Regions from separate parts of the Pseudoclavibacter sp. RFBJ3 genome, predicted to be linked through region 2. Evidence: predicted binding sites of a transcription regulator. Region 2 holds the regulator's gene; each other region holds the start of a gene.
The links. The regulator HspR, encoded in region 2, represses chaperone genes until heat shock. The targets are predictions, from matches to a motif close to AAGTTGAGTCNNNNNGACTCAACTT.
Positions count from the first base shown of each region.

Region 1: a site for HspR is predicted at 1,440-1,464, ahead of C5E07_RS15470 (Hsp20/alpha crystallin family protein). Genes of this name have one in related genera too.
Region 3: a site for HspR is predicted at 1,736-1,760, ahead of C5E07_RS17060 (ATP-dependent Clp protease ATP-binding subunit). Genes of this name have one in related genera too.

Region 1 is NZ_PSXZ01000015.1:346,165-349,434, forward strand. Features, by position in the region: gene C5E07_RS15460 (rhodanese-related sulfurtransferase) at 1-324, opposite strand, end outside; gene C5E07_RS15465 (DNA-3-methyladenine glycosylase) at 386-1,318, shown strand; gene C5E07_RS15470 (Hsp20/alpha crystallin family protein) at 1,516-1,929, shown strand; gene C5E07_RS15475 (xylulokinase) at 2,081-3,270, opposite strand, start outside.
Region 2 is NZ_PSXZ01000015.1:53,923-57,192, forward strand. Features, by position in the region: gene C5E07_RS14010 (helix-turn-helix transcriptional regulator) at 1-10, shown strand, start outside; gene C5E07_RS14015 (SDR family NAD(P)-dependent oxidoreductase) at 377-1,147, shown strand; gene C5E07_RS14020 (heat shock protein transcriptional repressor HspR) at 1,629-2,177, opposite strand; gene C5E07_RS14025 (DnaJ C-terminal domain-containing protein) at 2,187-3,197, opposite strand.
Region 3 is NZ_PSXZ01000019.1:19,454-22,723, forward strand. Features, by position in the region: gene C5E07_RS17050 (substrate-binding domain-containing protein) at 1-1,059, shown strand, start outside; gene C5E07_RS17055 (methylated-DNA--[protein]-cysteine S-methyltransferase) at 1,063-1,614, opposite strand; gene C5E07_RS17060 (ATP-dependent Clp protease ATP-binding subunit) at 1,803-3,270, shown strand, end outside.

The sequences.
Region 1 (3,270 bases), 290 kb from region 2:
CGGCGCCCCGAAGCTGACGATCTCATCGCGCACCTTCACGCTGAGGCGTGGGAAGTCGAGGCTCTGTCCCTGCTCGTCGAGGCCGGTGCCCGCCGACCACTTGTAGTCGGCGTCCTTGAAGGCCGCGTACTCCCGGGTGGTGCGCACGTAGCGCTTGAGCGCGTTCAGCTCGCCGCCGAGGGTGCCGTTGATGCCGTCCTTGGAGATCAGGATGCGCCCACGCAGCCCCAGGGACGCCGCGAGGTCGCGCTGCCAGAGGCGGATCGCCTCCGGGTCGGCGAGGGGCGCGAAGGCGTAGTAGAGCACGATCTTGGGGACAGCCATGAGGACGATTTTAGGTGAGGGGCTCACGCCGAATGTCCGTGGGTCTGCGTACCCTTGCCGCATGCCAGATCGGGTCATGTCGCTCTATCGGCCGGTGTCACCGGTCGATGTGCAGCAGACCCTGTCTCCCCTCATGCGGGGCAGGCGAGATCCGACGTGCTGGGTGCATCCGGTGTCGCGGGACGTGTGGCGCACGTCCCACACGCTGGCGGGAGGCGCGACCACGGTGTTCCGCCAGGCCCGGGAGGGGGTGCGGGTCGTGTCGTGGGGTGCGGCCGCCGAGATCGCGGTCGACGAGGCTCCCACGCTGCTGGGCCGCGACGACGACTGGAGCGAGCTCCGTCTCGACGCCCTGCCGGAGCTGGCGGATGTGCGGCGACGGAACGAGGGGCTGCGGCTCCCGAAGTCGGGCGCGGTGTTCGAGGCGCTGAGCGCGGCGATCATTGAGCAGAAGATCACGGGCCTCGAGGCGCATCGCGCTTGGGACATCCTGCACCGCGACCACGCCGACGCGGCGCCAGGGCCGGCCGGTCTCGTGCCGCGGCACCTGCGCCTGCCGCTCACGCCGGAGCAGTGGCGGCGCATCCCGAGCTGGGACTGGCATCGGGCCGGCGTCGACTACTCGCGGTCCGGAACGGTGATCCGCTCGGCGACGGTCGCGTCGGCACTCGAGCGCACGAGCGGCCTGCCGACGGGGTCGGAGGAGCCGCTCCGCCGTCTTCGCTCGATCGTGGGGGTCGGCGTGTGGACGGCCAACGAGACCGTGCAGCGCTCGCATGGCGACCCTGACGCCCCGAGCTTCAGCGATTACCACATCCCCAACATGGTCGGGTGGGCGCTCGCGGGCTGCGACGTCGACGACGACGGCATGCGGGAGCTGCTCGAGCCGTGGCGCGGACACCGCGAGCGGGTCGTGCGGCTCATCAAGCTCGCGGGCAACCCGCGCCCGAAGCACGGCCCCCGTATGACCGTGCAAGACCACCGCTCCCACTGAGCTCTGCGCCCGGCGTCGACGTGCGCTGACCTTTTCGGGGGGGCGTTCGCCCACGGCTGACGGGGTTTTCAGCAAACTTTCTGGCACTCGATGGGGCAGAGTGCTAATTTTCTGCTCAAGGAAGTTGACACCAGTCGACTCAAGTTCACCGCACCGTCTCGCGCTGACGAGCGTGCGTACAAGGAAGGGAAAACGACATGGCACGCGTCTTCGATCCGTTCCAGGAGATGGAACGCCTTTTCCAGGGAGCACCGAACAGCCCGCGTTCGATGCCCATCGACCTCTACCGCGAGGCCGACCACTACATCCTCACCGCCGACCTGCCCGGCATCGACCCGAGCTCGATCGACGTCGACCTCGACGGCCAGCAGCTGACGATCCGCGCCGAGCGCAGCACCGTCAACGCCGAGGGCGCCAAGTGGCTCGTCCGTGAGCGCAACGGCGGCAGCTACCTCCGCCAGTTCACGCTCGGCCAGGGTCTCGACACCGAGCGCATCGCGGCGAGCTACGAGCACGGCGTGCTGACCGTGACCGTGCCGGTCAGCGAGCGCGCGAAGCCACGCAAGATCGAGGTCGAGAGCGGCACGAAGGTCGAGACCATCCAGGCCTGAGCGGCCCGGTGATCACCGCTTCGTGATGCGGTCCCTGTGACGCAGAGAGGGGCAGCGCCGGCCGGCGCTGCCCCTCTCTGCGTGTCCCCGCGTCTGTGGGGCTGTGCGTCTCTGCGCTTGTCCTCGACTCGCGCTCGCACCTTCGTTCGCGTCAGGCGGCGTGGAGTCCCGTTCCTGCCTCTTCGGTCTCGCGGGCGAGCCTCGCGGCCGCGGCGTAGCGGCTGCGGAGTGCCGCGTCGGGGGCGGGCTCGAGGTGAGCGATCGTCTCGACGGGCCAGTCCGGACGTGTCCCGGTCGCCACCCAGGCGGCCTGGCGGGCCGCGCCGTCGGCGACGTACTCACCGGGTGCCGGGATCTCGACAGGCACATCGAAGAGCGTCGGAGCGACGGCGCGGACGCCCTCGCTCAGTGCTGCGCCGCCGATGAGCATGACTCGCTTCGCCTCGACACCGAGCGCACGGTGGGCGTCGAGTGCCTGCGCGAGGCTGCCGAGCATGCCCTCGACTGCGGCCCTGGCGAGGTTCTCGCGGGTGAACGAGCCGCGGGTCATGCCGAGGAGCGACGCGGTCGCATCCGGCAGGTCGGGGGTGCGCTCGCCGTCGAGGTACGGCACGAACGCGAGACCACCAGAGCCCAAGGGTGCCGATGCGGCGAGCCGACCGAACTCCTCGTGGTCGACGCCGAGGACCTCGGCGGTCGTGTCGATGACGCGAGCGGCGTTGAGCGTCGCGGACAGGGGAAGGAACGCTCCCGTCGCGTCCGCGAACCCGGCCAGCCCACCGCGGGGGTCGACCACCGGCCGGTCGGCGACGGAGAAGACGGTGCCTGAGGTGCCGATCGAGACGACGACGTCGCCCGCGCGCGCGTTGAGACCGAGCGCCGCACCAGCGTTGTCGCCGGCGCCCGCGGCGACGAGTGCGCCGGCCGGTGTCTTCCCAGCGACCTCGTCCGGTCCGAGCACACGGGGCAGGACGGCGTCGTGGCCGAGCGCCGCGATGAGCAGCTCGCGGTCGTAGTCGAGCGTGAACGGCGACCAGTAGCCGGTCCCCGACGCGTCGGAGCGGTCGGTCGTGAGCTTCGTCAGGTCCGGGCCGAGGGGGCTCTCGCCTGCTGGGCCGTAGCCGAGGAGGCGCCACGTGAGCCAGTCGTGGGGGAGTGCGACGGCCGCGACGCGCGCCGCGTTCTCGGGTTCCGCATCCCGCAGCCAGCGCAGCTTCGTGATCGTGAACGAGGCGACGGGCACGAGTCCCGTGCGCTCGACGAGCGCATCCTGGCCGAACTCGGCGATGAGGTCTCGTGCTGCGCCTGCGCTGCGGGTGTCGTTCCAGAGGAGGGCGTCGC
Region 2 (3,270 bases):
CGACGCCTGACACCCGGCGTCCGGCACCCAGCGTCCGCCGCCCGGCGCCCGGCACCCGAACGTCCGGCGTCCCGCATCCCGCGTCCCGGCACCCTGCACCCGAACGCGCGCGCCCAGGCCGTGGAGTTGTGGCTTGTTGCTGCTGCGCGACGTCGCCACGACGTCACGCCACAACTCTGCGGTGGCCGTGACCCTGCTCGGGGGGCGGGGCGGGGCGGGGCGCATGCTTTCGGCGCATTCGCTGTGTCGGTACACAGTGGATGCGCATGCGTGGCACCTAACCTGGCGGCGCCGTCGGAGATACAGCTCCGGCGGTCGACGACTGCCGCGGGCGAGCGACGTCACGCGGACAACCAGACGACAAAGGAGTTGCGACATGACAGATTTCACCGGACGCTCAGTGGTCATCACCGGCGGCGCGGGCGGCATCGGCGCGGCGACAGCTGAGGAGTTCCTCAAGCTGGGCGCACGCGTGGCCCTGGTCGACCTCTTCCCGGAGCCCCTCGAGGCCGCGCGCGAACGCCTCTCGGCGCACGGCGAGGTCATCGCGATCGCCGCGGATGTCACCGACGAGGCCGACGTCGAGCGCTACGTCGCCGAGACCGTCGAGGCGTTCGGGACGATCGACGTGTTCTTCAACAACGCGGGCATCGAAGGCGCCGTCGGCCCGCTCACGGAAGCGAGCGTCGACAACTACGAGAAGGTCTTCGCCGTCAACGTGCGCGGCGTCTTCCTCGGCATGAAGCATGTCCTCAAGGTCATGACCGAGCGCGGCAGCGGCAGCATCATCAATACGTCCTCGGAGGCGGGCCTCGACGGGGCGCCCGGCGTCTCCGCCTACGTCGCGTCGAAGCACGCCGTGGTCGGCTTCACGAAGTCCGCCGCGCTCGAGGTCGCCCCGACCGGGGTACGAGTCAACAGCATCCACCCGTCCGGCGTGAACACGCAGATGGTTCGGCGGCTGGAGGAGGGCTTCGGCGGCGGCGACACGGAGGCCGCGAAGGCCGGGTTCCAGGCCGCTATCCCGATGGGCCGCTACGCCGAGCCGCTGGATATCGCTCGAGTCGTCGTGTTCCTGGGCTCCGACGAGGCGTCGTTCGTGACCGGCGCGCAGTGGCGCGTCGACGGCGGCAACGGGGCCCGCTAACCCCGCGCTCCCCGCCCCCACACCCGCGCCCGCGCCCCGCACCCCGCGCACCCACCCCGACGCGAAGAGGTCAGTTTCGCCCCATCCTGGGCCTCAGGATGGGGCGAAACTGACCTCTTCGGCGCTCGAGACGCGGGTAGCGGGAGGCGGCGCGGAAGGCGGCGGTCGCGAAGCGGCCGGCGCGCGCGGCGCGGAAGCCAGCGCGGCTCGGGAGCGGCGCGTGCGGCGCACGAAGCGGCGCGAACGCCGAAAAAGGTCAGTTTGGCCCCATCCTGGGCCTCAGGATGGGGCCAAACTGACCTTTTCGGCGCGCGAGATGCGGGTAGCGGGAGGCGGCGGGCGCGAAGCGAGCGCGGGCACGGGCACGGCGGGCGCGGGCGCAGGCGCAGGCGCAGCGGGAGCCCGGGCGCGGGCGCAGGCGCAGCGGGAGCCCGGGCGCGGGCGCAGGCGCAGCGGGAGCCCGGGCGCGGGCGGCGCGGGGTTAGGCCTCCGGCGGGCGCTTGGCGCGGGAAGCGCGCGTACGCGGTGCCGAGGCTTTCGCGCGGGTGCGCTTCGGGCGCCGCTCGTCGGCGTCGGCGTCGGCTTCGTCCTCGGCATCGTGGATGCGCGCCGGCCGCCACACGACGACCTCGGTGCGGCGGGCCGTGCGGCGACCGTGGGCGAGGGGCACGACATCGCCGCGCTCCCCGGCCGCGAAGATGCGACCACCGAGCCTCGTGAGGCGCTCGTCGGCGAGTTCCGCCTCGAGCGCCCGGACGCGGCGGCGCAGTCCCAGCACCTCGCGCTGCAGCTCGAGCACGCGGGCGATGCCCTCGAGGCTCACGCCCTCGTTCGACAGCACCGCGATCTCACGCAGCTGCGCGACGTCGCGAAGCGAATACCGCCGCACGCGCCCGGCCGTGCGCCGAGGCGTGACGAGGCCCATCCGGTCGTACTGGCGAAGCGTCTGCGGGTGCATGTTCGCGAGCTCCGCCGCCATGGCGATCGCGAAGATCGGGGCGTCCTCGTCGAGGTCGGAGGGGAATGCCATGGGCGTCCCCTACCTGCCTTGGCGCGCGAGACGCAGCAGGTCCTCGCGGGGGCTCTCGTCTCCGGATGCGGCGACGAAGTCGGCGAGCGCCTTCTCCTGCGCGCTCGACAGGTGATTCGGCACGGCCACTTCGAGGTGCACGAGCAGGTCGCCCTTGCCCTTCTTCGACTCGATGCCTCTGCCCTTCACGCGGAGCGTCTTCCCGTTCGGCGTCCCCGGCGCGACCTTGACGCGCACGGTCTTGCCGTCGACGGTCGGCACCTCGATGGTGGCGCCGAGGACTGCCTCAGCAAAGGAGACCGGCACGGTCACCTCCAGGTTGAGGCCCGAGCGCGTGAAGACGGGGTCGGGTCGCACGGCGACCGTGAGGATGAGGTCTCCGGCTTCGCCGCCGTTCGGGCTCTGCCCGCCCTTGCCGCGGAGGCGGATCTTCTGCCCGTCCTCGACGCCGGCGGGAACGCGGACCTTCACGACCCGCCCATCCTGCCCCTGCAGCTCGACCGTGTCGCCGTGGATCGCGGTCATGAAGCTGAGCGTCGTGGATGCGCTCTGGTCGCGACCCTTCTGCGGTCCGGTCTGGAACCCGGCGGGCCCACCGGCGCCGCCGCCGAAGCTGCCTGCCCCGAAGCCGCCGCCCCCGCCGCCGAACATGGAACCGAGGAGATCCTCGAAGTCGGCGTTCGACGCGCCGCGGCGTCCGCCGCCACCGTTGAACATGCCGCCGAACACGTCCTCGAATCCCGCGCCACCTGGACCGCCTGGCCCCTGCTGGAAGCGGGCACCCGAGCCCATGGCGCGCATCTGGTCGTACTCGGCGCGGTGCTCTGGGTCGGAGATGACCGAGTAGGCCTCGGAGATCTCCTTGAACTTCGCCTCTGCGGCAGTGTCGCCCGGGTGCGAGTCAGGGTGATACTGACGCGCGAGCTTCCGGTACTGCTTCTTGAGGTCTTTTTCGTCTACGTCCTTCGATACGCCGAGCACCGCGTAGAAGTCCTTGTCAAACCAATCCTGACTGGCCATATGGTCCTTCTGTTCCTAGGGATGAGCACGTGTCTTCCGGATGAAGACAAGAGGGGGCCCGCAGCTGCGGTGC
Region 3 (3,270 bases), on a different contig from region 2:
CGGATCCTCAACGAGCTGCGGCGGGCGGGGTCCGTCCGCGTCGCCGCGCTCGCGCGGCAGCTCGAGGTGTCCGAGCTCACGATCCGCCGCGACATCACGCACCTCTCCGATCGCGGTCTCCTGACCAGAGTCCACGGCGGCGCGACGCTGCGGAGTCGCCTCGACACCTCGGTGCCATCGGTCGCCGCACAGGCGACCGCGATTCGCTTCAGGGTCGGCATGGTCACCCCGTCGCTGAGCTACTACTGGCCCCAGGTGATCGTCGGCGCACGGGCCGCGGCCACTGACCTCGGCGTGCAGCTCGTGCTCAGGGGTGCCAGCTACTCCGTCGACGATCAGCGCAGGCAGATCTCCTCCCTCGTCGAATCGGGCGGCCTCCACGGCATCATCGCCGCACCGGAGACGGGCGGTGCAGACGGACGGGCGCTGCTGCACTGGCTGGAGTCCCTCCCGGTGCCCGTCGTGCTCGCCGAGCGCCACGCCTCCTCCGTCGCCACGCTCACGAGCCTCGAATGGGTCACCACGGACCACGTCTTCGGCGGCTCACTCGCTGCCGACCACCTCGCGGCGCTCGGGCACCGCCGGGTCGGCATCCTCACCTCGACCGGTTCCCCGACCTCCGCGCAGCTCAGGCAGGGCTGGAGCGGTGCCGTCACGGAGCTCGGCCTCGAATCGGTGGTCGACGTCGACGCGAACCTCGACGACATGGACGGGCAGTCGAGGGAGGCGTTCATCGCTCGAGTGCTCGAGGAGTGCCGCCGGGCATCGGCGACGGCCCTGCTCATCCACTCCGACCCTCAAGCGGTGCTCGTTCAGCAGTACGCCCGCGATCACGGCTGGTCGATCCCCGACGACCTTGCCGTCGTCGCCTACGACGACGAGGTGGCGCAGAACGCCGAGCCGCCCATCACGGCGCTGCGTCCTCCCAAGCAGCACATCGGGCGGCTGGCCGTCGAGACGATGGTGTCGCGCCTCGAGGAGGGTCCCCGTCGACCGGTGCAGCGCACGCGTGTCCTCCCCGTGCTGCACGCGCGGAGCTCGACCGCGGCGCGCTCCTGATCGTCAGCCGCGCATCCCCGTCGCGCGTTCGTGGTCGATGAGCGCCTGCCTGACGGCGATGTCGTCGGCGTGCCCCGCGAGCTTGCCGCTGGCGCGGACGATGCGGTGCACGGGCACGAAGAGGCCCACGAGGCAGGCGCCGCACGCGCTCGCGGCGGCGCGGGCGGCGCGTGGATGCCCGGCGATGGTCGCGACGTCGCCGTAGCTCGCGAGGGTGCCGGGTTCGACGAGCCTGGCGGCCCTCCACATGGCGCGGCGCAGCTCGGTGCCGTCCTGGTGGACGTCGATGGCGGGAAGGAGCGACGGGTCACCGTCATCGAAGGCTCGGACGGCGGCGAGTGCGGCGTCGGCGTCATCGAGCTCCTGCACCTCGAGGAGCTCGGATCGGCGGCCGAAGACCGCGTAGGCGAGCGAGTTCGGGCTCCCGAATCCTGAGGCGCGCACGGCCTCCGACGGCCCGGCCTTGACGATCGAGAATCGCTCGCCGAGCAGCTCGACGCTGCCGACGCGGAGTGTGTTGATGTCGAGCGGCGACTCTTCGGGTGCTTCTGGCATGACAGGAACTCTGCCACGTTAAGAGAAGTCCTGGTCAGAGGCGGTGTGGAGGCGTCGAGGTTGCGCTGGGAGTTGGCTGAGCCACCCAGCTTTGGGTGGTGCTATTCCGTCTCGGAATCTAAACTTGAGCCATACCGACTCAACTCTTGATCCACCGGGGTCGGAAGCAACTTTGACGAAGGAGCCCCATGGCAAACATGCAAGGCGCTCAGGCACCAGACGAAGAGGCCAAGAGCGCACTCGAACAGTACGGAATCAACCTCACCGACATCGCCCGCTCGGGCAAGCTCGACCCGGTCATCGGCCGCGACTCCGAGATCCGACGCGTCAGCCAGGTGCTGACCCGGCGCACCAAGAACAACCCAGTGCTCATCGGCGAACCCGGCGTCGGGAAGACCTCGGTCGTCGAGGGCCTCGCTCAGCGCATCGTCGCCGGCGACGTCGCCGAATCCCTCAAGGACAAGGAGCTCGTCAGCCTCGACATGTCGGCGCTCATCGCGGGCGCCAAGTACCGCGGCGACTTCGAGGAGCGGCTCAAGGCCGTCCTCAAGGAGATCACCGAATCCGACGGGCGCATCATCACGTTCATCGACGAGCTCCACACCCTCATGGGTGCTGGCGGCGGAGAGTCGAGCATCTCGGCAGCGAACATGCTGAAGCCCATGCTCGCTCGTGGCGAGCTGCGCCTCATCGGCGCGACGACACTCGACGAGTACCGCCAGTTCATCGAATCGGATGCGGCGCTCGAGCGACGCTTCCAGCAGGTGTTCGTCGGCGAGCCGAGCGTCGAGGACTCGATCGCGATCCTCCGCGGCCTGAAGGAGCGGTACGAAGCGCACCACAAGGTGTCGATCGCCGACCAGGCGCTCGTCGCCGCAGCCGCGCTCTCGAACCGCTACATCACGGGCCGGAAGCTGCCAGACAAGGCGATCGACCTCATCGACGAGGCGGCCTCGCGCCTGCGGATGGAGATCGACTCCTCGCCGGTGGAGGTCGACACCCTCCAGCGACAGGTCGACCGTCTCCGCCTCGAGGAGCTCGCGCTCAAGAAGGAGCACGACGACGCCTCGCGGCAGCGCCTCGCCACGCTCCGTGCCGACCTCGACACGAAGAACGCGCGCCTCGGCGAGCTGAAGGAGCGCTGGAGCATCGAGCGGGCATCCCTCAACCGCATCGGCGAGCTCCGCGAGGAGCTCGACAACATCCGCGTGCGCGCCGACCGTGCGCAGCGCGAGGGCAACCTCGAGCTCGCCTCCCGGCTGCTCTACGGGGAGCTCCCCGGCATCCAGAAGCAGCTGCACGAAGCTGAGGCCACGGAAGGCGGCGGGCCAAAGCTCGTCAACGACCACGTCACCGCCGAGGACATCGCGGGGGTAGTGGCCGCGTGGACCGGCATCCCCGTCGGCAGGCTGCTGCAGGGCGAGATGGAGAAGCTCCTCCACCTCGAGGCCGAACTCGGCAAGCGACTCGTCGGTCAGGAGAAGGCCGTGGCGACGGTCGCGGATGCGATCCGCCGCACGCGCGCGGGCATCGCAGACCCCGACCGCCCCACGGGCTCCTTCCTCTTCCTGGGCCCCACCGGAGTCGGGAAGACGGAGCTCGCGCGAGCGCTCGCCGAGCTGCTCTTCGACGACGAGAAGGCCATGATCCGCATCG